DNA from 4 places in the Mesorhizobium sp. WSM4871 genome. Region 3 is predicted to be linked to each of the others. Evidence: predicted binding sites of a transcription regulator. Region 3 holds the regulator's gene; each other region holds the start of a gene.
What was found. Region 3 encodes PhoB, which activates phosphate uptake and scavenging genes when phosphate is short. Its sites were predicted from a motif close to TGTCATNNANCTGTCAT; they were not measured.

Region 1 (7,168 bases), on a different contig from region 3:
CTCGAAGCCCTCGCGGCGCATCGTCTCGATCAGCACGGCAAGCTGCAATTCGCCGCGGCCGGAGACGAAGAACGAATCCTTGTCCGGCGATTCCTCGATCTTCAGCGCGACATTGCCTTCGGCCTCGCGCAGTAGGCGGTCGCGGATGACGCGGCTGGTCACCTTGTCGCCTTCGGTGCCGGCCAGCGGCGAATCGTTGACGAGGAAGGACATGGTCACGGTCGGCGGATCGATCGGCTGCGCATGCAGCGGCTCGCTCACCGCCGGGTCGCAGAACGTGTCGGCGACCGTGCCTTTCGACAGGCCGGCGATGGCGACGATATCACCTGCCTGCGCTTCGTCGATCGGCTGCCGCTCGAGCCCGCGGAAGGCGAGGATCTTCGAGACGCGGCCGGTTTCGATCTGGGTGCCGTCATGGTGCAGCACCTTGACCGCCTGATTGGATTTCAGCGTGCCGCTCTCGATGCGGCCGGTGATGATGCGCCCGAGGAACGGATTGGCTTCCAGGATGGTGCCGATCATGCGGAACGGGCCGGGATGCACGGTCGGCGCCGGCACATGCTTGATGACGAGGTCGAACAGCGGCGCCAGGCCCTGGTCCTTCGGACCTTCGGGGTTTTCCGATACCCAGCCGTCGCGGCCCGAGCCATAGAGGATCGGAAAGTCGAGCTGCTCGTCGGTGGCGTCGAGTGCGGCAAACAGGTCGAACACCTCGTTGACCACCTCGACATGGCGGGCGTCGGGACGGTCGATCTTGTTGATGACGACGATCGGCTTCAGGCCGACCTTGAGCGCCTTGCCGACGACGAATTTGGTCTGCGGCATCGGCCCTTCGGCGGCGTCGACCAGCACGATGGCCGAATCCACCATCGACAGGATGCGCTCGACCTCACCGCCGAAATCGGCGTGGCCGGGGGTGTCGACGATGTTGATGCGGGTGTCCTTCCAGTCGACCGAGGTCGCCTTGGCCAGGATGGTAATGCCGCGTTCCTTTTCGAGGTCGTTGGAATCCATGGCGCGTTCGGCGACGCGCTGGTTGTCGCGGAAGGAGCCGGACTGCTTCAAAAGCTGGTCGACGAGGGTGGTTTTTCCATGGTCGACGTGCGCGATGATCGCGATATTGCGGAGTTTCATGTTTTGGTCTCGGGAGCGTTGCAGGCAGCAGGCCAAAAGGCGCCGCCTCTTTCAGTTGCGCGGCTCATACAGGGTTTTTCGCATTTGCGAAAGAGGATGCCGATACCCAAATATCTGGTCACCAATTCTTAAGCCTCTTCGTGTCAAATGTTTTTTGTTAACCAAGGCGGAACCTTGCCGGCTCCGGGCAGTTCAGTTTTCATGATCGATCCCCTCAGCAGATTGCGTCCGGTCCTGGCATGGGCAGCTCTCGCCGTGATTCTCGCGGCAGGTGCCGCGCAGTCGGCCGCGACGGTCAAGGATGCGGGCGCTGGCCTGAAGTCCGACACACAGACGGCCGAGGAGCTTTTCGCCGACGCCCCCTATGGCGTCGACCCGGTGGTGACCGGACCGGTGAGTGCCTCCTTCAAGCAGAAGCAGCAGGCCGCCGGCTGCGACAGCGCGGTCTGGCCGAAGATCCCGACCGTCTGCTATCCCGACTAGCAAGAGCGTAGTGACGTCGCGGTCACACTGAGCCGGGCATCTCACCCTCGAGGGCAGGGCAATCGCGGATGAAAAGCCAAGGCTTTCGCTCTACGATGTACCCCCACCCTAACCCTCCCCACAAGGGGGAGGGAGACTTCCGTGGCGCTAACCTCAGCAAAATGCCTCTCTTTCGACGCCAAACAGGGAAGTAAAGGCGCGCGGCAGCGTTCCCTCCCCCTTGTGGGGAGGGTTAGGGTGGGGTCCTCTTCGCAAAAAATCCATATGCAATTGCCCTGCCCCTGCGAGGAAGATGTGCGGCAGGACAGAGGGGGGTGCCTCACGCCGACCGCACCGGATCGAGCGTCACCTTGTAGAGCTCGTTGTCGTCGCGATCCATCAGCCGCACCGTCATCTGTTCGGTGGCGCCGTTGATGTCGACGAGGCCGAAGAACTGCAGGCCGGCCGACGGCGGCAGGTTCTGGCCCTGTTCGGCGGTCGGCGCCTTGATGAATTTCAGCTCCGGCCCGAAGGTCATGTCGAAATCATTGGGGCCGAACGTGCCGGCATGGATCGGGCCGGAGACGAACTCCCAGAACGGGTTGAAATCCTGGAACTGCGCCTTGTCGGGATTGTAGTAGTGCGCCGCGGTGTAATGCACGTCGGCGGTCAGCCAGACGGTGTTGTCGATGCCGGCATTCTTGATGTAGCGCAGAAGATCGGCGATCTCGAGCTCGCGACCCTTTGGCGCACCATTATCGCCATTGCTGACCGCTTCGGCCCCGACCTTCTTGGCGCCGTCATCCCACACGACGAGGCCGAGCGGCATGTCGGCGGCGATGATCTTCCAGGTTGCCTTGGAGCTCGCCAGTTCGCGCTTCAGCCATTTGGTCTGCTGCTCGCCGAGTATGCGCGATTGCGGCGTCATCGTCTCCTGCATGGCCGGACCGTTGGGACCGCGATAGGAGCGCATGTCGAGGAAGAACACGTCGAGCAGCGGCCCATAGGCGATTTTGCGATAGACGCGGCCGGGTTCCGATGGCTCGTAGCGGATCGTTGTCATCTCATGAAAGGCGCGCGCCGCGCGGGCCGCCAGCACATGGATGGATTTTTCGCTGTAGCGGTCGTCAGCGCTGAGATCCTTGGAATCCGACCAGTTGTTCAGCACCTCATGATCGTCCCACTGGTAGAAGGTCGGACAGATGGCGCTGAGGCCCAGCACGTTCCTGTCCATCATGTTGTATTTCCACTGGTCCCGGTATTCCTCCAGCGTCTCGGCCACCTTGCGCTTGCCATCGATCAGAACCACGTTCTTCCACTTGCCGCCACCGGGCAAATCGACCTCGTCCTTCATCGCGCCGTCGGCATAGATCGTGTCGCCGGAGTGCAGGAAGAAATCGGGCGTGTGCTTGCCGATCGTGGCGTAGGTCTTCATGCCGGTCTCGTCGATACCCCAGCCCTGGCCAGCGGTGTCGCCCGACCAGGCAAATCGGATATCGCGCTTCGAGGCCGGCGCCGTGCGGAAGCGGCCGACGATCGGTTCGGAGACGGCGTTGATGTCGGCGAGATCGGCGGCGACCATGCGATAGAAGATGTCCTGGTCGGCGGCGAGGTCGGTGAGCAGCCGCTTCACCGTGTAATCGCTCGCCGGCGAGGTATCGAGCGGCGCAAGACGGGTGGCATTGGCGAAATTCTCTGTCGACGAGACCTCGAACATGACGCGCGACGGCCGATCAGTGCGCGTCCATACCATGCCGCTGGTTTCATCGATATCGCCGGACTGGACGCCGTGGGTGAAGGCCGGCCGCTGGTTGGCGCGGGAATAATAGGGAAGCGCAAGCCCCGAGACGCCGACGAGGCCGGCGGCGCTCGCGGACGTGACGAAAGCACGACGTGAAATCTTGTTCATGGCTGTCTCCTGGATGGCTTTGAATGTCGCCGCCAAGCTCCAGCCTCAATGTTTCAGCCGCATCTCGAAACCATGAAGGTTTCGTTACAATCGACAGGCGAGCAATCTCCCCCCTCGAGGGGGAGATGTCGCCGAAGGCGACAGAGGGGTCGTCTCGCATGGAGCCCCGACCTCCTGCGTCTGCGATAAAGAGCCGAACCCGGTCGAACCGACCCCCTCTGGCCGCTTCGCGGCCATCTCCCCCTCAAGGGGGGAGATTAGCGCTCAACCGACGCTCCCTCAGGCAGCTTGCGGTTCCGGGTCGAACGCCGGCTTACTGGTGTTGATCAGGAGCGAGATACAGGCCGCCGCGATGGCCGTCATGCCGGCGATCATGAAGGCCAGCTCGTAATTGCCTTGCAGCTCGCGCATGGTGCCGCCGAAGAAGGCGGCGGTTGCCGCCCCGACCTGATGGCCGGCGACGATCCAGCCGAAGACGATCGGCCCGCTGCGGTCGCCGAACGCCTCGTTGGAGAGCCGTAGCGTCGGCGGCACGGTGGCGATCCAGTCCAGCCCGTAGAGCACGGCGAAGATAATCAGGCTCGTCGCCGAGAAACCGGAATACGGTAGATAGATCAGCGACAGGCCGCGGATCGCGTAATAGACGCCGAGCAGCTTGCGCGGGTCGAAGCGGTCGGTAAGCCAGCCCGACAGCGTCGTGCCGATCAGGTCGAATATGCCCATCATCGACAGCAGGCCGGCGGCCTGCACCTCGCCGATGCCCATGTCGCCGCAAAAGGCGATCAGATGCGTGCCGACCAGTCCGTTGGTGGTGAAGCCGCAGACGAAGAAGGTGGCGAACAGATACCAGAACACGCGGGTGCCGGCGGCGCGCCGCAGCGTATTGAGCGTGTGCGCGAGGAAATTGCCTTGCGCGGCCGGCGGAACCGGCGGCACGTCGTCGGCCTCCGCGCCGTAGCGCACCATGCCGATCGAAGCCGGGCGTTCCGGCACCAGCAGCCACACCAGCGGCACGAGAGCGGCGGTGGCGACCGCGATGGCGATGGCGACCGGCTTCCAGCCGCCCGATTGCGCCAGCGACGCGAGCATCGGCAGGAAGACCAGCAGGCCGGTGGCGCTGGAGGCCGACATCAGTCCCATCACCAGGCCGCGATTGGTCTTGAACCAGCGGTTGACGATGGTGGCGCCAAGCACGGTGGCGACAGCGCCCGAACCGACGCCGGAAAACACGCCCCAGGTCAGAAGCAGGTGCCACGGCTTGGTCATCAACAGGCTGAGCGCGGTCGATGTCGACATCAGCAAAAGGGCTGCAAGCAACGTGCGGCGCAGCCCGATCCGCTCCATCAGCGCCGCTGCGAACGGCCCGGTCAGGCCGTAGAGGAAGATGCCGACGGCCGCGGCCAGAGAAACGACGTCGCGCCGCCAGCCAAAGCTCTCCTCCAGCGGCAGCATCATCACGGAGGGCGCCGAGCGCAGGCCGGCCGCGATCAGCAGGCAGAGAAAGATGACGCCGACCACGACAAAAGCGTAGCGCTGGCCAAATCGACGGGATTGAGCTATCATGTTACTGACCGGTACGTTGCAATTGCCCAGACGTATACGTACCGATCGGTAACACGTCAAGCAGGCCACGTCCTATCGACCATGAAAAGCATTGAACCAACCATCAATCCAGATGAAGTGACGCCCCCTCGTGCCGGCGAGAAGATCCTGCGTGTGGCGCGCGACCTGTTCTACCGGCAGGGCATCCGGGCGATCGGCGTTGATGAGATCGTCAAGCGCGCCGGCGTCACCAAGCCCAGCCTCTACCGCAGCTTTCCCTCCAAGGACGAACTGGCCGCCTCCTATCTGCGGCAATACGACCTCGAATTCTGGGACCGCTTCGACGATGCGGTCAACGCCCATCCCGGCAATCCGCGCGCGCAGATCGCCGCCTTCCTGACCCGGATCAGCAAGCGCACGCAAAAGCCCGGTTATCGCGGTTGCGGCATGACCAATGCGGCGGTCGAATATCCCGAACACGGCCATCCGGCCCGCCTTGTGAGCGAGGCCAACAAGCAGGAATTGCGCCGCCGCCTGCGCGCCATGGCCGGCGCGATGGGCGCCGCCGACCCCGACATGCTGGGCGATGGGCTGCTGCTTCTGATCGAGGGCGCCTATATCAGCGGCCAGTTGTTCGGGCTCGGCGGGCCGGCGCAATCGGTCGCCCGCAACGCCGATCTCTTGATCGACGCGAGCTTGAAGAAATAGCGTTCCGTTTACCAGATCGGCCGGAGCACCCTGACGGCTGCGAAATTTGACGATACGCTGCGGCAAGCCGCAAACGGCGATGTCAGCAACGGAGATGTCCGCATGCGTGCTCTTTTGATCCCGCTCGCCTTCGCCGGCTTCTGCAATGCCGCTCAGGCCGGCGACATATCCAGCGCCTATACCGATCTCGACTCGAAGAAGGACTGCGTGACCTATGCGCAGGCCGAGGAAGGCGACGGCGACTGGGCGAGCCTCACCTGTTCTGGCTATCGCGGCTACCCCGTGCTGATCGCTTACGACGATGCGCGCGAATCGTTGTTCTACGGTTTCCCCTCCAGCGACATGACGACGGTGTGGGAAAGCTTCGTCGGCTTCAATTCGGCTGGCCCCAGGCTCGAATGGCGCATCGAGACGAATGGTGACCGTGCCGTGCCCTTCGCGGTCATCCACCGCCGCTCGATCAGCAATCCCGAGGACGAGAGCAAATCGACCGAGGTGCTGGTCGTCGCCAAGGTCTCCCAGCCGGAGAAGTATGATGGCTGCACGGTCGGACTGGTGCTGGCCACCGGCAATCCGGCGGCCAACGACGAAGCGCGCAAGCTCGCCGACGAGAAGGCGCCCAGTTTTGCCTGCGGCAAGGACATGCGCGTGACGGTCGGCGACGTACCCGCTTTCGGCCGCGTCGACAACTGACTTCGTCAATCCTGGGGCGGAGCGACGAGCGCAGCGGCGCAGCGCAGACCCCAGGATTCATGCCGTGGCGTCAGAGCGCCGCAACAGCGCAGGAATTCTGGTCCACCGCGCATTTCGGCGAAGCTGAGGGACCTATTTGTTTTTCTTCGCTCGCTCGATCGCCTCGACGATCATCTTCTTGGCAAATTTGGAATCGTGCCAGCCCTCGATCTTGACCCATTTGCCGGGTTCGAGATCCTTGTAGTGCTCGAAGAAGTGCTGCACCTGGTCGCGCGTGATATCGGGCAGTTGGGTGTATTCGGTGACGTTCTCGTAGCGCAGCGTCAGCTTGGGCGACGGCACCGCGATCACCTTCTCGTCCTGGCCGGCATTGTCCTCCATCACCAGCACACCGATCGGCCGCACATTGATGACGCAACCCGGCACCAGCGCGCGCGTGTTGCAGACCAGCACGTCGATCGGGTCGCCATCGCCCGACAGCGTGTGCGGCACGAAACCGTAATTGCCGGGGTATCGCATTGAGGTGTGCAGGAAGCGGTCGACGAACAGCGTGCCGGCCTCCTTGTCCATCTCGTATTTGATCGGCTCGCCGCCGATCGGCACTTCGATGATGACGTTGACGTCCTCGGGCGGGTTCTTACCGGTGGCTATGGCTTCGATACGCATGGCTTTGGTCCCTCTCTCGATTTGGAGACCGATAGCGGGCCAAGGCGCATGGTG
Region 2 (7,168 bases), on a different contig from region 3:
GTGCATTTCGCGCAATGGTTCATCGTGTCGCTGCCGATCTTCCTGGTCGAAAGCTTCTTTTTCCTGCTCACCAATGCCGATGTGCTGATGGTCGGCGCCTATATGGATCCCGACGACGTCGCCGTCTATTTCGCGACGGTCAAGACGCTGGCGCTGGTGCATTTCGTCTATTTCGCGGTCAAGGCCGGCGTTGCCCAGCGCTATGCGCAGTTCACCCATGGCGAACCGGAAAAGCTCGCCGCCTTCGCCCGCGAGACGGTGTCGTGGACCTTCTGGCCGTCGCTCATCATGGCGCTGGTGGTGCTGGTGCTGGGCGAGCCGATGCTGATGCTGTTCGGCCCTGAATTCACATCGGGCTATCCGCTGCTGTTCCTGCTGGTCTTCGGCGTCGTCGCGCGCGCCGCCGTCGGCCCCTGCGAAAGCCTGCTCACCATGAGCGGCAACCAGAACATCTGCGCCGCCGTCTACGCCATGACGCTGGCCTTCAACATCGGCCTCAATGTGGTGCTGATCCCGCTTTTCGGCCTGTGGGGCGCCGCCATGGCCACCGCCTTCGCCATGATCTTCGAGGCGGCCGCATTGTCCTTCACGGTCTGGCGCAAGCTCGGCATCGTCATGGCCATTTTCATGCCCGCAAAAGGAGCCGCGTAATGGCTGCCATCCCCTTGCTCGAGGAAACCAGCGGCGGCCCGGCCGGCGCCATGGTGTCCGGCCTCGCCGGGCTCGCCCGCGAAGCCGACCCCGCCCATGTCGAGATCCTCGCCAACAACCGTCCCGAGCGCAAGCTGGCGATCTATCCGGCCTCCGCCGGCTTCGACCTGGTCGAGGAACTGGATTATCTCTGCGCCCGCACGATCGAGCCCAACATCTTCTTCAACCCGCGCTTCCTGGCGCCGGCCATGCCGAGGCTGGAAGACCGCGAGGTGCGGCTGGCGGTGATCCGCGACGGCGACGAATACCGCAACCGGCTGCGCCTGCTGGTGCCGTTCTCGGTGGAGCGGCCGGGCGTGCCGCTCGGCGTCCCGGTCATGCGCACCTGGTCGAGCCCGTTCGGCCCGATCGGCACGCCGCTGGTCGACCGCGACGACCCGGTCGGCGTCATCGAGGATTTCTTCGCGATGCTGTCGCGGCCGCATCTCAAATTGCCGAAAGTCTTCGTCCTGCCCGACATCCGGCTCGACGGCCCGGTTGCGAGCCTCTTTGCCACCGTCGCCGAAACGCATGGCCTGACGCTGGTCATCACCGGCAAGGCCGAGCGCCCGGTGCTTGAAAGCAAGTTCGACGCCGAAGCCTACCTAAAGGCCTCCTTGCGCTCGCATCACTATCGCGAATTCCGCCGCCTGAAGCGTCGCCTCGGCGACCTCGGCAGGCTGGAGCACCAGGTGGCGCGCGGACCGGAAAACATCCGCCATGCCATCGAAAGCTTCCTGACGCTGGAGGTGGCGGGCTGGAAAGGCCGCGAACGCACCGCCATGGCCATCGACCGCTACCGCGCCGCCTTCGCCCGCGAGGCCGTGCACCGGCTGGCCGAACAGGATTTGTGCCGCATCCATTCGCTGACGCTGGACGAACGCACCATCGCCAGCCTGATCGTCTTCGTCGAGGCCGGCGTCGCCTACACCTGGAAGACGGCCTATGACGAGACCCTTGCCACCTATTCGCCGGGCACGCTGCTGATGATCGAGGTGACCAGGCAGCATCTCGACGACCCCAACATCATGATGACCGATTCCTGCGCCGTGCCCGACCACCCCGTCATGAGCCGGTTGTGGACGGAGCGTAAGCCGATGGGCACGCTGGTCATCGGGCTTTCGCCCGACGCCGACCGCCTCGCCCGCCAGGCGGCCTCGCAGCTGCATCTCTACCGCGAGACCCGCAACATGGCGCGCATCCTGCGCAACCGGATGAAGAGCTTGCTGGGACGGCGCTAGACCCGGATGACGATCTCAGGCAAAGATAAGCCATGAGCAACGAAATCTGGACAGCCTTCATCTACGGCATATTCGCCCTGGCGGCGATTGGCTGGCTGGCGGGCGCGTTCCTCGCCCGCAGCCCGAAGGCGGGTTTCGCCCTGCTGGGATACACTCTGGTCGTGCCGGCTGTTGGCGCGATGTTGATGGGCGTTTTCTGGCTATTGACCGCACTATGGGCTGAACCCGGCTGATCATCCGATCCTCCTTCGCCAAGGCTTCGGAGGACACTTCCTTCGGCCAATGAGCCCGGTGGCCTGCATCCCGAGGCTGATGAGCCCGGGTAGCCTGCCACTCGAAACTGATGAGCCTGGGTGGCCTGCCACCCGAAACTGATGAGCCTGGGTGGCCTGCCACCCGAAGCTCGAAGAGCGAAGGGTGGTGCCCCTAGCCGGGATCGAACCAGCACTCCTTGCGGAACTCGATTTTGAGTCGAGCGCGTCTACCAATTCCGCCATAGGGGCTCAGGCCGGGCGGCCTGGATGGGCGCGGACTATACGGTTGGAGGCCTGTTCGTCAACTGGCCAATTCGCGACCGCCGCGAAGCTGGCGTACGATCTCCAGGTCAGGCCCGGCTTTTGCAACGCTGCTGTTTCATTCGATCTGAAAGATTTCGCGGCAGCACTGGGCGCAATGGGCGGCCAAGCGCCTCCGACTGAAAGACCCTGGCGCCGAAATGTCCGGCGGCAGCGATCCCTGTCATCCAATCGTTAAGAAAAGTTAATAGGAAATAGGAGCGATCTTGTCCTCTTTGGCTGAGGCTTGCCGCCAGGGATATGATCTACTGATTTTTGACTGAAAGCCTCAGTTATTCACGTATTTTCGGTAGTATAAGCGGGGTCGAAACGATGTTTTCCGGAAGCCCGACAAGTATTGCACCGTCGCACGGCATATGGCCGAAACTCGTTGGTGGCGTCATCGCCCTTGCCGTCGCTTTGGCCGCTGCCTTGACCGGCCCCTCTGCCCGGGCCGAGCCCATCCGCGGCGCCGGATCGACTTTGGCCGCGCCGGTCATCGCCAAATGGGCAACCGCCTACAAGAATGCGCGCGCCGATGGCGGCGACTTCTTCACGCTGGACTGGACCGTCGACTATGAGCCGGTCGGTTCGCTCGCGGGCCTGATGCGGCTCAAGCAGCCCGAACTGGATTTCGCCGCCACCGACGTTCCGGTGCCGCCGGCCAATCTTGCCGGCAACGGCCAGAAACAATTCCCGATCGTCATGGGCGGTATCGCGGTGGTCACCAATCTGGAGGGCCTGCCGGAGGGCGGCTTGCGCCTTTCCGGTCCGGTTCTGGCCGACATCTATCTGGGAAAGATCAAGTCCTGGTCCGATCCCGCCATTCAGGCGCTCAATCCCGGCGTTGCCCTTGCCGATCTCGTCATCAGCGTTTTCCATCGCCAGGACGGTTCGGGCTCGACCCATATCTTCACCGAGTTCCTGTCGGTGAGCAGCGAGGAGTGGAAGACCAGGCTCGGCGCCGACACACTGATCGAATGGCCGCTTGGAACCGGCGCCGAAGGTACGCAGGCCCTTATCCGCGCCGTGGCCGCGACCAAGGGGGCGATCGCCTATGCCGAATACGGCCAGGTGCTTCGCGCGGGCCTGCCCTTTGCCGCGGTCCGCAACAAGGCCGGCAATTTCGTCAAGCCCGATCCCGCAGGCGTGCAAGCGGCAGCCACCTCCATCGCTTGGGGGGAAACGACCGATTTCTTCGCTTCCCTGACCGATCGCAGCGGCGATGCCGCCTATCCGATCTCCACGGCGGTGTTTGCGGTGGTCCAGGTTTCGGGGCGTTCAGAGCATCGCTATCGCCGCGTGCATGACCTTTTCAGGCTGGCCTTCACGCAAGGCGCGGGCGACGCCGCTGCACTCGGCTACGTGCCGTTGCCGAGCGCGCTCGTCGGCCAGATCGAGCAGTACTGGTCGGGACAGGCCCCTCTCGCGAACTGAGGGGAAACGAGGGCCGAAGCTCGGCGCCCGACCACTTCGGACAGCAACGGAAAACTTCGTGTCGGTGTCGCAATGGCGACTTGTTGGGGATAGCGTGAAATGGACATAGATATCTTCAAGGACATCCTCGTGCCGGTGATCGGCGGATTGGGCATTTTCATGCTCGGTCTGGACTTCATGGCAAATGGCATCCAGGCGCTCTCGGTCAACCGGATGCGCGCTTTTCTCGCCAAGGCGGCGGGAACGCCGATCAAGGGCGTGCTGGCGGGAACGCTGATCACTGGCGTCATCCAGTCGTCGACCGCGATGAGCGTCATGGTCGTCGGGCTGGTCAATGCCGGCGTCATCGCGCTGCGGCCGGCGATCAGCGTCATCATGGGCGCCAACATCGGCACCACGCTTGGCAACGGACTGATCGCCCTGCCGCTCGGCCCGCTTGGATTGATCCTGGCCGGCGTGTTCTCGCTGGTCTATTGCTTCGCCAAGAGCGAAAAGGTCAAGAACATAGCGCTCGCCTGCATGGGTTTCGCGCTGATCTTCTACGGCCTGAACCTGATGACCGGTGGCCTGCGCCCGCTGCGCAACCTGCCCGAAGTCATGTCGCTGCTGCAAACCCTCAAGGCTGATTCCTTCCTCAACCTTCTCAAATGCGTGTTCATTGCCGCCGGCGTCACCGCCATGATCCACTCGTCTTCGGCGACGATCGGCATTGTCATGGGCCTTGGCGCCGCCGGCATTCTCGACTGGACGACCGCCGTCGCCTTCTCGCTCGGCGCCGATCTCGGCACCACGATCACGTCGTGGATGGCCTCCCTCAATCTTTCGAAGAACGCCAAGCGGACCGCGTACGCGCACATATCGTTCAACATCATAGGCGTGTGCATCACCATTCCGCTGTTCTTCGTCTCCATCCAGGTCCTGGAATGGGCCATGCAGTTCTTCGGCGGCGATCCGGCCGTTCCGGTGATCGTCGACGGCAAGGAGACCTTTCCTCTGGTGCCGGTCGCGGTCGGCCTCTACTCGACCTTCTTCAACGTCTTCAACACGCTGTTGCTGTTTCCCTTCATTGGTGTGTTCGAGCGGGTCCTGTCGCGTGTCGGCCACACCGACGCCGAGGACGCGGAGGATTTCTCGACGCCGAAATTCCTCGACCGCAAGCTGGCCAGCGACTTTGCCAAGGCCGTTCCCGCCGTGCAGCAGGAGACGGCCCGTCACCTCGAAGCCGGCGCGATGTTCCTCGACATCGCACGCGGGTCGAAGAAAGCACCGGCCGACCCGGGCGAGCACTATCTTGCAACCGACATCCTCAGCCGCGACATCCGTGCCTACACCGCCGCGCTGATGAAGGAGGACCTGCCTTACGAACAACTCGACCTGATTGCCAGCCTGATCGAGGAAGCCGACTTCACGGCTGCCTTGACGGAATCGATGCACCAGGTGGCCCGGCGCGTCAAACGCGAGAAGTTCAGCAATCCGGCGCAAGCCATCGTCGAAGTCGCGCTGAACAAGCTCGACGCCTCGCTGCGTGAGATATTGCCCGACTACGGCATTGCCAACCCGAAAATGCCGGCCGGCCATGTCAGCTTCCCCGAGGTCGAGGAGCTGCGCGCCCGCACGCTGGCGCTGGGACCGAATGCAGGTGCGGGTGAACGCGGTACGATCCTGGCCCTGCTCGGTTCGATCGAGCGAGCGGAAATCCTGATCCGCCGCATCGACGCCGAGCGCAGGTCCGTCAACCGCGCAAGCGTGGTCGCCCGTGCGTCGGCACGCAAGGAAGACAAGCCGCGTCCGCTGGGCGACGTCGGCCTCAGCCCGGTTCCGGCCGAGTAGGCCCCAGCGGAATAGGCCCAGTAGAATAGGCAAAGCGCGCGCCAGACGAAGGTTGCGAGCGGTATCGCCGGATGGCGATGCCGCTTTCGCGTTTGGGCGGCGGGCCCGATACCATCTTTCGACTTCGTGAAGCTCCAGCCATTGTGCGGCGCGGAAAATCTTTCTAGACAGACGGCGCATTGGAGCGCGCCGCGTCCGAAGAGATGATGCGGCGCGCTTTGGGTTTTGTTCTATGCACCTTTGGGTTTTGTGCACCTTGGGCATTAGGAGTGCCGATGCTTCGCGGACTTTACGACTGGACCTTGTCGCTGGCGGCAAGGAAATCCGCCGAATGGTGGCTGGCCTTCATCGCTTTCGTCGAAAGCTCGGTGTTCCTGGTGCCGGCCGACGTGCTGTATCTGCCGATGGCGCTGTCGCGGCCGGATCGCGCCTATCGCTACGCGCTGGTCGCGACAGTGGCATCGGTGCTGGGCGGCATCGCCGGCTGGTTCATCGGCCATTACGCCTACGACGCCGTGGCAAAACCGATCCTCGAATTCTACGGCAAATATGACGAGTTCGAGCAATTACGCGTCTCGTCGGGCATCGGCTTCATCATCCTGATGCTGGTTACCTCCGGCCTTGCCCATCTGCCGCCGATCAAGGTTGTGACCATCCTGTCCGGCGTCATCGGCGTCAATCTGCTGCTGTTCATCGCCCTCGCGATCGTCGCCCGCGGCGCCCGTTTTCTATTTCTTGCCTGGCTGTTGCGCCGTTATGGCGAGCCGATCCGCGAGTTCATCGAAAAGCGACTTGGCATGATCGCGGGCGCCGGCGCCGCCGCCCTGATTTTGCTCTATATCGTGGTCAAATACGCATTCTGATGCATGTCGCCCAAATTGAGCAGCGGCCTGGACAACGACATGCATAGGCAGGCGGCGGCGCGGGCGCGAACCAGGACACAAGATCGATGACAGCGACCGTCAATCCCGATACCGGACGTCAACGTATGCGAGCGGCCTTGTTTCTCGCCGTCGCCATGGCCGCCACGGTCGGCTCGGCGTTGGCCTTCCAGTACATAGGCGGCTACATCCCCTGCCATCTCTGCCTGGAGCAGCGCACGCCCTACTATGTCGGCGTGCCGCTGATGCTGCTGGCGGTGCTGGCCTCGGTGCTCAGCGCCCCGGCGTGGTTGACGCGCGGCCTGCTGGCCGTCGGCGGCCTGCTGATGGTCTACGGCATTTATCTCGGCGTCTACCACTCGGGCGTCGAATGGGCATGGTGGCAGGGACCGGCCGACTGCACCGCGGGCGCCGGCCCTGTCGACACCGGCGGCAAGGGCGTGCTCGACGCGCTCGACAAATTTGTCCCGCCCTCCTGCGACAAGGCAGCACTTCGCATCCTCGGCCTGTCATTGGCCGGCTGGAACGCCATCGC
Region 3 (7,168 bases):
CAAGCTGAAGGTCGCCACCGTTGAGGACGTCGTGCCGTCGACGGAGACCATCGCCAGCGGCAAGTATCCGGTTTCGCGCCCGCTGTTCTTCTATGTGAAGAAGGCGCATCTCGGCGTCGTTCCCGGCCTCAAGGAATATGTCGAGTTCTTCCTTGACGACCAGATGGTCGGTCCGGAAAGCCCGCTCGCCGAATACGGCCTCGTTGCTGCTCCGGACGCCGAGCGTCAGGCCCAGCGCGACGCTTTCGCCGCCGGAAAGGCGATGTAATCAAGCTACTGCACCGGGGCGCGGGTTGCCTGCGCCCCGGTTTTATCGCCAGCCGCAATGGCGGTGGTGACTGCAGCATGATCCCGAGAGTGGGAAACCGGTGACCTCCGGTTCGGGTAAGATCATGCTCAAACAAGGAATTTCCCTGGGGTGGGTCCATGTCGTCTTTGCTCGTACTCGCCATTGTCGTCGCCATCGGCATCGTTGCATTCTTCGTCGGCCGGCAGCGTGCCGCTGCCCATGACAATGGTTCGGTGAAGCCGCATTCGCGTGCTCATTATCATGGCTGGTGGGCCTTCCTGCTCGCAGTCCTGCCTGCCGTTTTGCTGCTTGCGGCCTGGACTATCGGCTCGTCCTTCTACCTCGACCGGCACATTCATGCCGCTCTGCCCGAGCGTACCGTCGACAGCAAGGTTGCCAGCGAGGCGCTCGACGTCAGCTTGGTGAAGAGCCTCGCCAAGGGCCTGCGCCAGCTCGATGCGAACGCCACGCTGCCCACCACATTCGCCGAACTGCAGCCGACGCTCGCCGCCAAAGGTGTGGCGCTGGCAAGCGATACACAGGACTACATGATTCCGATCGCCGTCGAGGCGAATGCGGTGCAGAGCCGGCTCGGCCTGTTCGGTGCGGTCATTACACTTGCCCTGTCGATTGCCGGCTCCGTCTACGCGCTCAGGCAAATCGCGCCGCGCGCCAGGGCGCGCAACAATGTCGAGAAGCTGATGCTATGGGGGCTGCTCGCCGCCTCCACCATCGCCATCCTGACCACGGTCGGCATCGTGCTCTCCATGCTGTTCCAGACGATCACTTTCTTCGAGAGCGTCTCGCCGATGAGTTTCTTCTTCGGCACCGTCTGGGATCCGCGCTTCGCCGCGGCCGGGTCGGGTGGCAGCCAAGGTCAGTTCGGCCTGATCCCGCTTCTCGCCGGCACGCTCTACATCGCCGCCGTTGCGCTTCTGGTCGCGGTGCCCGTCGGCCTGATGTCGGCGGTCTACATGGCCGAATACGCAACGCCCAGGGTACGCTCGGTGGTCAAGCCGGCGCTGGAACTGCTGGCCGGCATACCGACCATCGTCTACGGCATCTTCGCCGTGGTCACACTCGGCCCGTTCCTGCGCGACCTCTCCGCCGCGCTCACCGGCGGCTCGCCCTTCATCCAGGGCCAGAGCATCTTCACCGCTGGCCTCGTGATGGGCGTCATGCTGATCCCTGTCGTGTCGTCGCTGTCCGACGACATCATCACCGCGGTGCCGCGCGCCATGCGCGACGGTTCGCTCGGCCTCGGCGCGACGCGTTCGGAGACGATCAAGCGGGTGATCTTGCCGGCGGCGCTTCCAGGCATTGTCGGCGCCATCCTGTTGACGGCCTCGCGCGCCATCGGCGAGACGATGATCGTCGTGCTCGCGGCGGGCGTCGCCGCCAATCTCACCGTCAACCCATTCGAGGCGATGACGACCATCACCGTCAAGATCGTCAATCAGCTGACCGGCGACCTTGAGTTCAATTCGCCGCAGACGCTGGTCGCCTTCGCGCTCGGCCTGACGCTGTTCGCGCTGACGCTGGTGATGAACATCGTCGCGCTCTACATCGTGCGCAAGTACCGGGAGCAGTACGAATGACCGACATCTCCATGGATACGATGGTCCGGGCCGCGGCTCATCCGCGCCGCGACATCGGATTGAAGGCCCGCTATGCCGCCGAACGCCGGTTCCGCATCTACGGCGTGGTGGCGATTTCCGTCGGTCTGGCGTTCCTGGCCATCATGCTCATCACCATCGTCTCGAAGGGCTACACCGCCTTCTGGCAGACCACGGTGACGCTGCCGATCAATTTCGACGAGAAGGTGATCGATCCCTCCAACAAGCGCGCGACCGACCCGGGCGTTCTGGTCAGGGCAAACTATCCAAAGCTCGCCGAAAACGCGCTGGTCGCCAAGCTCGGTATCAATCCCGACGACAAGCCGATGATCCGGAGGCTCAAGGGCTTTCTGTCAGAGGGTGCGCGCGTCCAGTTGCGCGACATCGTCGCCGCCGATCCGTCGGTGATCGGCACGACGCGCGACGTCAACATCCTCGCCGCCGCCAATCTTGATTCGGCCTTCAAGGGACAGATCGACCTCAGTGTCGAGGAAGCGCGCCGCAAGGTCTCGGACCAGCAGATCGCCTGGATGAACAAGCTCAAGGCGGACGGCGCCATGGCCGAGCATTTCAACACCGGCCTGTTCACCTATGGCGCCTCCAGCCGTCCGGAAACCTCCGGCATGGGCGTGGCGATCATCGGCTCGTTCTACATGATGATAATCGTGCTGCTGCTGGCGCTGCCGATCGGCGTTGCCGCCTCTATCTATCTGGAGGAGTTTGCCAAGAAGAACCGCTTCACCGACCTGATCGAAGTCAACATCAACAATCTCGCTGCGGTGCCGTCGATCGTCTTCGGCCTGCTCGGTCTTGCCGTCTTCATCAATTTCCTCGGCATGCCGCGTTCCGCGGCTTTCGTCGGCGGTCTGGTGCTGACGCTGATGACGCTGCCGACGATCATCATCGCGACGCGTGCCGCCCTGGCCGCCGTGCCGCCGTCGATCCGCTCCGCTGCGCTCGGCCTCGGCGCTTCCAAGATGCAGATGGTGTTCCAACATATTCTGCCGCTGGCCGCTCCAGGCATCCTCACAGGCACGATCATCGGCCTGGCGCGCGCGCTCGGCGAAACCGCGCCGCTGCTCCTGATCGGCATGGTGGCCTTCGTCGCTGACTATCCGAAGACGCCCTTCGATCCGGCGACTGCGCTGCCGGTGCAGATCTACATGTGGGCGAATGAGGCCGAACGCGCTTTCGTCGAGCGCATGTCGGGCGCCATCATCATTCTGCTCGTCTTCCTCATGGCCATGAACATCACCGCGATCGTGCTTCGGCGTCGGTTCGAGCGGCGCTGGTAGAAAAAAGGCATTTTGGTATGAACATCATGACCGAACAGTCTCTTGAAAATGCAGTGGGCGAAAAAATGAGCGCCAAGTCGAACGAAGTCATCAAGATGCGCGGCGACAAGGTCGGCGTCTTCTATGGCGAGAAACAGGCGCTGTTCGACGTCAACCTTGACGTGCGCCTGAACCAGGTGACGGCGCTGATCGGCCCCTCCGGCTGCGGCAAGTCCACCTTCCTGCGCTGCCTCAACCGCATGAACGACACCATCGACTCGGCGCGGGTAACCGGCAAGATCACCCTCGACGAAGAGGATATCTACGACAAGAACATCGATGTCGTCGAATTGAGAGCCCGCGTCGGCATGGTGTTCCAGAAGCCCAACCCGTTCCCGAAGTCGATCTACGAGAATGTCGCCTATGGCCCGCGCATCCACGGGCTGGCAAAGCGCAAGCAGGACATGGACCAGATCGTCGAATCCAGCTTGAAGAAGGCGGCGATCTGGAACGAGGTCAAGGATCGCCTGCAGGAGCCCGGCACCGGTCTTTCCGGCGGCCAGCAGCAGCGTCTGTGCATCGCGCGCGCCATCGCCGTGTCGCCGGAGGTGATCCTGATGGACGAGCCCTGCTCGGCGCTCGATCCGATCGCCACCGCTCGCGTCGAGGAGTTGATCGATGAGCTGCGCCAAAACTATACGATCGTCATCGTCACCCACTCGATGCAGCAGGCAGCGCGCGTGTCGCAGCGCACGGCGATGTTCCATCTCGGCTACCTGGTCGAAGAGGGCGCGACCGACAAGATGTTCACCAATCCCGACGACCAGCGCACCCAGGACTACATCACCGGCCGCTTCGGCTGAGCGGTTGCGACCACGCATAGAAGGACAGGATCATGGGTGAACATCATACGGTTGCGTCTTTCGACGAGGATCTCGGAGCGATCAGCAAGCTGATCAGCGACATGGGCGATCTAGCCCGCTCGATGGTCAGCGGCTCGACCAAGGCACTGCTGAACTCGGACAACACGCTGGCGCAGCGCGTCGTTTCCGACGATGCCATCATGGATGCGCGCCAGCGCGAGCTGGACGATCGCGCCATCACGCTGATCGCCAAGCGCCAGCCGATGGCCAATGATCTGCGCGCGGTGGTCGGCTCGATCCGCATGGCCGGTGATCTCGAGCGCATCGGCGACCTTGCCAAGAACATCGCCAAGCGCGTCGGCACCGTCGGCCTCAGTGTCACGCCGCGCGACCTGTCGCACTCCATCGACGCGATGGCGCAACTGGTGCTGATCCAGGTGCAAGGCGTGATCGAGGAATATGCCGCAAAGGACGCACCGGCACTCGCCAAGCTCAGGAACGAGGACGAGCGCATCGACGTCAAATACACCTCGGTGTTCCGCGAACTCCTGACCTACATGATGGAGGATCCGCGCAACATCACCGCCTGCACGCATCTGCTGTTCTGCGCCAAGAACCTCGAGCGCATCGGCGACCACGTCACCAACATCGCCGAGAACGCCTATTATGTGCTGACCGGCTCGCAACTGCCTGCCAATCGTCCGAAGCAGGACGAGACGGCGATGTCGGCGCCGGCGGCATGACAGGGGCGACCGGTTAATGATCGCGCCACGCATCATGGTGGTGGAGGACGAGGAGCCGCTGGGGGTACTGCTCCGCTACAACCTCGAATCCGAAGGCTACCAGGTCGAGGTGGTGACGCGCGGCGACGAAGCCGAGATCCGGCTGCAGGAGAACGTGCCCGATCTCCTGGTGCTCGACTGGATGGTGCCGGCGGTTTCCGGCATCGAGCTCTGCCGGCGGCTCAGGATGCGTCCGGAAACCGAGCGGCTGCCGATCATCATGCTGACGGCGCGCGGCGAGGAGAGCGACCGCGTGCGCGGCCTTTCCACCGGCGCCGACGACTATCTGGTCAAGCCGTTCTCCACGCCGGAATTCATGGCCAGGGTCAAGGCGCTGCTGCGCCGCGCCAAGCCGGAAGTCCTGTCCAGCGTGCTCAAGGTCGGCGATATCATGCTCGATCGCGAATCGCACCGGGTCTATCGCAAGAAGAGCGAGATCCGGCTCGGACCGACCGAATTCCGCCTTCTCGAATTCATGATGCGACATCCCGGTCGCGTCTTCTCGCGCAGCCAGCTGCTCGACAATGTCTGGGGCGAGACGATCTACATCGACGAGCGCACGGTCGACGTGCATGTCGGCCGGCTGCGCAAGGCGGTCAACAATGGCCGCATGCCCGATGTCATCCGCACCATCCGCGGCGCCGGCTACGCGATCAGGGAAGATTAGGGCGCCGCTACCGAGTTCAGGCCACGTCCTTCTTTCCGGCCTTCACCTGGATGCCCGGCGCGAAAATCTCCTGGTCGACGAAACTCAGCGCCCGCATGGCGCAACCTTCGCGGATCAGCGGCAACTCATTCGGCTCGGTGTCGAAGGAGATCGATCCCGAATGCTGACCGCCGGCAGTCTGGGCGATGGCTTGGCGCAGCGCCGGCTCGATAAGATCGAAGGCCCCGGCGCTGACGCCGACCATGGCGACGGGCGCGGGATCGATCAGCGCGAACAGGCTGCCGAGGCCGAAGCCGAGCGCTTCGCCGGCCTTACGGTAGGCTTCCCTCTCCGGCCCGTCCGCCGCGCGCGCACGGGCGGCCAGTGCCCGCATGTCGGCGTCGCTGACATCGGCGACCGGCTCGGCGTCCTCACCCATCTGTTTCGCATTGCGCCAGATGGCGTAATTGCCGGCATAGGCCTCGATGCAGCCGCGCCGCCCGCAGCGGCAGAGCGCGCCGCCCGGCCGATGGATCATGTGGCCGAATTCGCCGCCCGAGGAATGGGTCCCGGTGAACAATTCGCCCTTCAGCACCAGCCCCATGCCGATGCCGTGCGAGAGCAGGATGGCGACGAAGTCGTCGCGATAGCGGTCCGGGTCGCGCCAGCGCAGCGCCACCGCCATCATGTTGCAGTCGTTCTCCATGGTGGCGGGAATGCCGAACTCGGCTTCCAATATGTCGGCGAAGGCGATGTTCGTCAGCGGCGTGATCGGCGACCACAGCATGGCGCGGGCCTGGGAATCGGTGATGCCCTGGATTGCCAGCGCGATGCGGGCGACGCTGCGGACATCGAGGTCGGGATCTTCGAGCCGGCGCCGCACAATGGCGACGCATTCATCGATCAACTCCTCGCGCGACATGGTCAGCGTGTCCAGCCGGCGCTGCTCCTCGGCGACCACCTGTCCGGCATAGTCGATGACGGCGACCGAAAGGAAATTCAGCGACAACACGACAGCCAGCACCGCCGCCGCTTCCGGATTGAGGGCGAGGCCGACCTGCGGCCGGCCGCGTTTCAAGGAAACGGCCTCGCTTGCCTTGCTCTCCCTCAGGATGCCTTCCCCGATCAGGTCGGAAGAGATCGCCGATATGGTCGAATGACTGAGGCCGGTGGTCGCGGCGATCTCCGTCCGCGACGGCTGGCCGGCGCGGCGCACGGCCGAAATGACCATCGCCCGGTTGCGCCGGCGCAAATCGTCGTGGCGGATTCCGACCGACATTTTCTCCTCCCTATTGCCTCCTCCCTTGCCGCGGCCGCTCATAAAATCGGCAGTCGTCGGCAATGTCCGACAAATACTGTCAGAAGGGCACGGTTCTGTCATTATTTATTCCGAGGCTCGAAAAAATTCGACACGACATCAAAATCCATCAGAATCGATGTTGACAGCGTCCGGGTGTTGGATCAGTATTTTTTCGAGGCTCGAAAAAATAGAGCCTTTGTGCCGGCCTTTGGGTCAGTCTAGTCACGCCATACGTGGCGCAGGGAGGATATCATGAAGAGATTCGCAGCCGCCATCCTGGCGGGTGTCGCCATGTCGCTGACGCTTGCGTCGGTCGCGCAGGCGAAGGACAAGGTCATCGGCGTGTCGTGGTCGAACTTCCAGGAAGAGCGCTGGAAGACGGATGAAGCCGCGATGAA
Region 4 (7,168 bases), on a different contig from region 3:
CACTCCGTCTCTTCGAACTGGTGCTGGACGTAGAATAGCCAGATGCCGGCCGAGCCGGCGAGGACGACGATCGGCAAGTGGACGACAAGGAAGGCGCCGAGGCCGACGAACCAGATGAGGGCGGCTGCGATGGACGCGATAGCGGCGTTGGTGGCCATGGACGATACCCATGGCGTCAGGCCGCTTCGCATCATGCCGACCGGCAGCCTCTGTTCGAAGATGAAAAGCCATATGGGGCCAAGGCCGAACATGACCAGAGGATGACGATAGAGACGGTAGGAAAGCCGGCCCCGCCAGGACATCTGCCGGTATTCGGCGACGGTCAGCGTCTTGATGTCACCGATGCCGCGCTCGTCGAGATTGCCGGCGCTGGCGTGATGGGTGGCATGCGCCCGCCGCCAGCAGTCATAGGGGGTTAGCGTCAAGACGCCGAGCACGCGACCGATCCAGTCGTCGGCATAGCGGTTGGCAAAGAAGGAGCCATGGCCGCAATCGTGCTGGATCATGAAGATCCGCACCAGAAAGCCGGCCGCCGGAAGGATGAGGATAAGACCCCACCAATGGCCATAGGAATAGGCAGCCGAGGACAGCGCCCACAGCGTGGCGAAAGGGATCAGGGTGATGGCAAGTTCGACAGCGCTGCGACGCCTGTCGGGCTTCTTGTAGCGCGCCAGAATCTTCAACCAGGCACGCTTGCTGTTAGCCACAGCTTCGGGGGAAATCATGTTCATCAGGAAGCATAGGCGGCGCGTGACGCTGCCGCAAGACAAAGATCACGCAAAATTACTGTGCGTAAATGTCGCGCGACTGTCAACTATGAGGGCATCTCGGGTTCAGTCGAACGAGCCCAAGTCGCCTGCTATCGGTTGCCGCGTTGGCCGGTGGCCAAGTTACCCTCGATGCCGTCCAGGCGGTCGAGCAGTTCCTTGAAACGATCGGGAATGTCGAACTCCGTGCGAAAAGCAGGTAGCGTTCGCAGAAAGCGCGTCGTGGCCTCCGTGCCGAACTGGCGCCTGATATCGGCGTCGAGCCCTTCGCGTCTTTCGCTACTGTTGCGGGCGCCCCTGTCGCGGGCGGCGTTGTTGCGGGTCGTCATCTCAAAATCCTGTGTCGGCTTCGAAACTCCCCCAGCACAAGAAAGGTTCCCCCTATCGCAGCATCGCCGCAAGCAAATCCGCCGGTTAGAGTAAAATTTGAATTAAAATCGAAAGTCCGTGCCGGCTGCGCGCAAAGTGCCGCCGGCGGCACACAGTATCGCTTGCCCCTTGATTTTTGGCCGCCAAACCTCGATATCGGGCACAAAATCCATACCATTCGAGATAACGGGAAACGGCGATGAGCGACCAGGCAAAAGACGAACGCGCGCCCGAGGATATCGAGGCGGCCGAGGCCGCCGCCGAGCGCGCGGAAGGCAGCGCCGACGGCGACTATGAAGCGCTTCTGCGGCTGATGAAGGAAAACGAGGATCTGAAGGACCGGGCGCTCCGCGCCGCGGCAGAGATGGAGAATCTGCGCCGTCGCACCGCGCGCGACGTTCACGACGCGCGTGCTTACGCGGTTGCCAATTTCGCCCGCGACATGCTGTCGGTGTCGGACAATCTGCGCCGGGCGCTGGACGCCATTCCGGCCGAGGCGGCGGCGTCGGGCGATGCCGGCTTCAAGGCGCTGATCGAGGGCGTCGAGATCACCGAGCGCGCCATGCTGTCGGCGCTGGAGCGACATGGGGTGAAGAAGCTCGAGCCGGAAGGCGAGAAGTTCGACCCGAATTTCCACCAGGCGATGTTCGAGGTGCCCAATCCGGCGGTGCCGGCCAACACGGTGGTCCAGGTCGTGCAGCCCGGCTATTCGATCGGCGAGCGGGTGCTGCGGCCGGCCATGGTCGGCGTCGCCAAGGGCGGTCCCAAGCATGTGGCCGCTGAAGCCCCGGTCGAGCCCGGCCCGGTCAATGAGCAGGCTGAGAAAGATGCGTAAGGTAGGGGAGTAGGAAATAGGCAGCAGGCAGTAGGGAAATTAGGGCGGTCGTATCTATTGCGCGGCTTCGTGTTATTTATACTCCCCAACTCCTAGTCCCTAGTTCCCACTGCCTCATGCCCTTGAATCCAATCGACCTCCTCGACTATGCCGGCGTCGCCGTCTTCGCGGCGACCGGTGCGCTTGCCGCTTCGCGCAAGCAGCTCGACATCATCGGCTTTCTGTTCCTGGCCAGCGTAACCGGTATCGGCGGCGGCACGTTTCGTGACGTCATCCTCAATCTGCCGGTCTTCTGGATCGCCAACTCCGGTTATGTGTTGATCTGCGCGGTGGTGGCGATGCTTGTCTTCTTCGCGGCGCACCGTGTCGAATCCCGCTGGAAATTACTGCTCTGGCTCGATGCCGTCGGCCTCGCCGCGTTTTCGGTGATGGGTGCCGCCAAAGGCCTGGCCATCACCGGCTCGCCGGTCGTGTCCGTCGTCACCGGCGTGCTCACCGCCACGTTCGGCGGCATCTTGCGCGACCTGCTGGCCGGTGAGCCGTCAGTGCTTCTGAGACCTGAAATCTATGTCACTGCCGCCCTTGCCGGCGCCACCCTGTTTACGTTAGGCGATCTCGCCGGCCTGCCGCCGCTCGCATCGGGCCTGGCGGGCTTCGCCGCGGCATTCCTGGTGCGCGGCGGCGCGCTCAAGTTCGGCTGGGCCTTTCCATCCTACAAGAGCCGCCCTGGCCGGCGGCCGGAAGACATTCCGTGAAAAGGGAGTGAGTGGTGAGTAGTCAGTAGTGACAGGCTGCACTACTACTCACTAATGACTGGATCAAGCGGCGAAACGCTGTGCTTCCCCGCCATAGTAATTGACGTAGCGGGCGCCGATCTCCTTGACCGGCATCACCACGAAGATGTCGACCGTCGAGAATTCACGGTCGATGACGCAGCCGTCGCCAATGCGCGCGCCGACGCGCAGATAGCCCTTGACCAGCGGCGGCATCGCCGCGATCGCGGCCTTGGCATTGACCGCCTCGATCGGCATCAGATCCATGGAGCAATAGCGCCCGGCGACCGCGCGCACGTCCCAGGCGGAGTTCGTGCGGCAGTGATGAGCGAGATAGGTCAGCGCTTCGGCATGCGCCGCCGGCACGGTGCCGTGGAACGAGGCGCAACCGGTCATCACGCCGATCCCGTAGTGATTGATATAGGCCCAGATGCCTTGCCACAGCGCCTCGATGGTGCGCTTCGAGCGGTATTCCGGCAAAACGCAGGAGCGGCCGAGTTCGAGGAAACGCTGTCCAGGATGGCGGGCGATGAGCTTGGTCAGCTCGAATTCACCCTCGGAATAGAAGCCGCCGGCGGCGGCCGCAATCTCCTGGCGCAGCAAGCGGTAGGTGCCGACAATGCGGCGGTGCTCGGGACCGGAGAGCGAGGTGTCGAAGACGAGCAGATGATCACACAATGGATCGAAGCGGTCAGCATCGCGCCGGTCCTGCACCTGGAACAGATCTTTCCTGGCGCCGAGCTCGTCATAGAATACCCGGTAACGCACCTCCTGGGCGGCGGCGATCTCAGCCTCGTTGCGAGCAAGCCGCACTTCGAGGTTGCCGATACGGCCGAGAGATGCGCCTTTGACGGCATCGACATTCCGCCCGACGAGCAAGGCGCTGCCGGCGTTCGGCCGAGTGTCACATTCCGGCATAACTGTATGCACGAGTGATTCTCCTTCGAGCCATCCCTCTTGGCACGGGGATACGGTGTAGGTGCAACAGGATTGTGACAGTACCGTGATACGGGTTCGCGGGCAATACTTCGTCGGCTGGCTATCGCGTGACCTGGGGAACCAGAATCGGTTTCCGGGGAAAGGATCGTGCGAAAAAGTCGCTGTTTTGAGGCGTTCTGAGAGGCGAGGTCAGGCCGCTACCTGGCCCTCGACGGCGTGGACAAGCGCATCGGGATCGAGCGGCTTGGTAACGAAGCCGCTGGCGCCGTGGGCAAGTACCGCGTGGCGGGTCTTTTCCTGGCTGTCCGCCGACAGCACCATGATCGGAACCGGCGGTGCGGCGGTTTCCTCCTCGTGGCGGCGGATGGCGGCGATGGCGTCCAGCCCATCCATGACGGGCATGTGCAGATCCATCAGCACCACGTCGAAGCGATGCTTGTGGCCGGTGCCGATGACGGCCTCGACGGCAGCCTTGCCGTTGCCGACCACTTTCACCCGATGGCCGGCCTTCAAAAGCGTGGCGCGGGCAAGCATGGCATTGATGTCGTTGTCTTCCGCGATCAGCACGGACAGGCCATGCTGGCGGCTGCCGATGGCGCGCACGGATGGCGCGCCCAGCTTTTCCGCCTCTGGCAGGGCGTGCGCCGACGCGTGGCTGGTCAAAAGCACGCGCAGCAATGTCTCACCGCGTACCGGTCTTGCCAGGAAGGTGGCGTAGCCGTTGGCGCGGAACTCGCCGAGCATGCCGCGGTCCGTAGGCGCGATCAGCGTGATTGCCTCACATTCGACAAATCCGCTCTGGCGAAGACGCTTGAGCATCCTGCCGTCACTTTCTTCCATGGTCGCGTCGATCAGGAGTACGTCGCAGTTTCCAGCGAAGGGCGCGGCCTGGGCAGCGGTCGCCGCAAGATCGACCTTGCCGCCATTGGCGCGGATGGTGCGGGCAATGGCGTCGGCCTCGATGGCATTCTTTGACAGGATTACCGCGCGCCGGCCCGAGAGCGCATTCTGGCGGTTCTGCGGCGCCTCGGTGGCCGATGCCGCGGGGATTTCGAAGATGAATTCCGAACCCTGGCCGAGCTGGCTCGACACGGAAATTGTGCCGCCCATGGCGATCACCAGGCGCTTTGAAATGGCAAGACCGAGACCCGCGCCGCCATGCGTGCGGGTCGAGGTGCCATCAGCCTGTTCGAATTCCTCGAAGATGCGCTCCAGGTCGTCCTCATGCAGGCCGGGACCGGTGTCGGTGATGGTGAAGCGTATGCGATCCGTGGCTTCGGTGCGGGTGCGGGAGACGGTCACCAGCACGCCGCCGCCGTCGGTGAATTTGATGGCGTTGCCGATGAGGTTGAGCAGCACCTGCCTGACCCTTCCCGGATCGGCTGATATCATCTGCGGCACGTCGGGTTCGACATGGCAGCCAAGGCCGATATTCTTGACGAAGGCGCGTGCCGCCAGGAGCTCGATGATGTTGTCGGCAGTCTCGCGCACGGACATTGGCTGCGGTTCGGGGTCGAAGCGGCCGGCCTCGATCTTCGAATAGTCGAGCAGATCCTCGATCAGCGCCAGCAGGGCGCTGGCCGAGGTGGAGACGGCACCAACATAGGTCCGCTGTTCGGGCGAAAGGTTGGTGTCCGCCAAGAGCCTGGCCATGCCCATGATGCCGTTCATCGGCGTGCGGATCTCGTGACTGACGGTGGCGAGGAAGCGCGATTTGGCCTGGCTTGCATATTCCGCCCGCTCGCGGGCGGTAATGAGCGACGATTCAGCGCGCTTGCGGGCGGTGATGTCGCGGGCGATGGCGCGATGCGACACCGCACCGCTGTCCTTGTCGCGCACCGACAGTTCGATCCACGAGAACCAGCGCGGACCGCCCGGCGTGCGGATGGCGACGTCGGTGGAACTCAGGCATTCGTGATCGGAAAAGGCGGCATCGGGAACGATGCCGACATCGATGCCGAGTTCGGCCAGCGTCTTGCCGGCGAGGTCGCGCTGGTCGGTTTCGACAAGATCGGCGAAGACCTTGTTGGCATAGACGATGTGGCCGTCGCGGTCGCGGTGGACGACGAGATCGCCGAGCGCGTCGATCAGCCCGCGAAAGCGTTCCTCGCTCTCCTGCATCTCCCACATGCGGTCGGCCAGCGTTTCGATCTCGGCGCGGCTGCGCGCGGTCGTCTCGTCGAGCAGGGCGACCGTGCGGCGCTCGGTGCGTTTGGCGCGCAGATGCATGGCAATACCGGCAATGCCGGTCGCCAAAAGGCCGATCGTGATAAAGATCGGCGCCCCTGTCAGATGGGCAAGCCCCGCCATCACGACGATGGCGACGAGCGTCAGGAACGGCAGACCTTCCCGTTTGGTCCTGGGCAATTCCGGCGCCAGCGGCGGCGCGGCGACGATCTGCCGCCTTGGCGCCTCAGGGCCGGTCCCATCGACGCTCTCGGCACTCTGCGTCTCTTTGATGCCGGGTTCCGCGATCATGCGGAACGTTTGCCAGATAGAGATTATGGAAAATTGTGGCGGATCGTTCGAATTTTAGCGGTCGCGCGATTTTTGCCGCTCCCCGGCTAAAGATGAAGCTCACATATCGACCACCACGCGGCCACGGATCTTGCCCTCGACGATGTCATGCGCGGCGCCGACGATGTCGTCGAAACCGATGGTTGTGGACAGGCTGGCAAGCTTCTTGTGGTCGAGGTCCGTACCGATGCGGCGCCACGCCTCCATCCGGACCGCCCTCGGCGCCATCACCGAATCGATGCCGAGCAGGCTGACACCGCGCAGGATGAAGGGGGCGACGCTTGCCGGCAGGTCCATGCCGCCGGCCAGGCCGCAGGCGGCGACCGCGCCGCCGTAGGAGGTCATCGACAGCACATTGGCCAGGGTGTGGCTGCCGACCGCGTCGACGCCGCCGGCCCAGCGTTCCTTGGCGAGCGGTTTGGCCGGCTGGGCAAGCTCGTCGCGCGAAATCACCTCCGCGGCGCCGAGCTCGATCAGATAGGGGCTTTCGGCGTTGCGGCCGGTCGAGGCGATGACATGATAGCCGAGGCTGGACAGGATCGAGACGGCGACCGAACCGACACCGCCGGCAGCGCCCGTCACCACCACCGGGCCGCGATCGGGCACGATGCCGTGGCGCTCAAGCGCGATGACGCAAAGCATGGCCGTGTAGCCGGCCGTACCGACCGCCATGGCATCATGCGGGCTCATGTCGGCCGGCAACGGCACCAGCCAGTCGCCCTTGACGCGGGCACGCCCGGCATAGGCGCCAAAATGTGTTTCGCCGACGCCCCAGCCGTTCAAAATGACCTTGTCACCCTTGCGCCAGTCGGCATGGGAAGACGAGGTGACGGTGCCGGCAAAGTCGACGCCCGGCACCAGCGGCCAGCGGCGGATCACCGGCGCCTTTCCTGTTATGGCAAGCCCATCCTTGTAGTTCACCGTCGTTGCCTCGACGGCGACGGTGACATCGCCTTCCATCAGGTCGG

Region 1: the regulator PhoB is predicted to act here: its motif matches at 3,578-3,594, upstream of AC0L2H_RS30600 (alkaline phosphatase D family protein).
Region 2: the regulator PhoB is predicted to act here: its motif matches at 2,668-2,684, upstream of pstS (phosphate ABC transporter substrate-binding protein PstS).
Region 4: the regulator PhoB is predicted to act here: its motif matches at 3,726-3,742, upstream of olsB (l-ornithine N(alpha)-acyltransferase).

Annotation. Positions count from the first base shown of each region.
Region 1 covers NZ_JBVVPU010000023.1:25,599-32,766, reverse strand. Annotated here, with positions in the region: gene typA (translational GTPase TypA) at 1-1,134, opposite strand, end outside; gene AC0L2H_RS30605 (hypothetical protein) at 1,336-1,617, shown strand; gene AC0L2H_RS30600 (alkaline phosphatase D family protein) at 1,937-3,505, opposite strand; gene AC0L2H_RS30595 (MFS transporter) at 3,785-5,068, opposite strand; gene AC0L2H_RS30590 (TetR/AcrR family transcriptional regulator) at 5,150-5,755, shown strand; gene AC0L2H_RS30585 (hypothetical protein) at 5,858-6,448, shown strand; gene ppa (inorganic diphosphatase) at 6,581-7,114, opposite strand.
Region 2 covers NZ_JBVVPU010000013.1:169,072-176,239, reverse strand. Annotated here, with positions in the region: gene AC0L2H_RS25475 (lipopolysaccharide biosynthesis protein) at 1-651, shown strand, start outside; gene AC0L2H_RS25470 (GNAT family N-acetyltransferase) at 651-1,931, shown strand; gene AC0L2H_RS25465 (hypothetical protein) at 1,964-2,164, shown strand; tRNA gene AC0L2H_RS25460 (tRNA-Leu) at 2,350-2,434, opposite strand; gene pstS (phosphate ABC transporter substrate-binding protein PstS) at 2,819-3,922, shown strand; gene AC0L2H_RS25450 (Na/Pi cotransporter family protein) at 4,022-5,752, shown strand; gene AC0L2H_RS25445 (YqaA family protein) at 6,028-6,615, shown strand; gene AC0L2H_RS25440 (disulfide bond formation protein B) at 6,702-7,168, shown strand, end outside.
Region 3 covers NZ_JBVVPU010000016.1:36,886-44,053, forward strand. Annotated here, with positions in the region: gene AC0L2H_RS27705 (PstS family phosphate ABC transporter substrate-binding protein) at 1-268, shown strand, start outside; gene pstC (phosphate ABC transporter permease subunit PstC) at 427-1,887, shown strand; gene pstA (phosphate ABC transporter permease PstA) at 1,884-3,200, shown strand; gene pstB (phosphate ABC transporter ATP-binding protein PstB) at 3,218-4,042, shown strand; gene phoU (phosphate signaling complex protein PhoU) at 4,075-4,785, shown strand; gene phoB (phosphate regulon transcriptional regulator PhoB) at 4,802-5,491, shown strand; gene AC0L2H_RS27735 (ROK family protein) at 5,508-6,749, opposite strand; gene xylF (D-xylose ABC transporter substrate-binding protein) at 7,023-7,168, shown strand, end outside.
Region 4 covers NZ_JBVVPU010000001.1:493,031-500,198, reverse strand. Annotated here, with positions in the region: gene AC0L2H_RS02520 (fatty acid desaturase) at 1-731, opposite strand, end outside; gene AC0L2H_RS02515 (hypothetical protein) at 860-1,096, opposite strand; gene grpE (nucleotide exchange factor GrpE) at 1,336-1,971, shown strand; gene AC0L2H_RS02505 (trimeric intracellular cation channel family protein) at 2,094-2,726, shown strand; gene olsB (l-ornithine N(alpha)-acyltransferase) at 2,790-3,662, opposite strand; gene AC0L2H_RS02495 (ATP-binding protein) at 3,873-6,161, opposite strand; gene acuI (acrylyl-CoA reductase (NADPH)) at 6,261-7,168, opposite strand, start outside.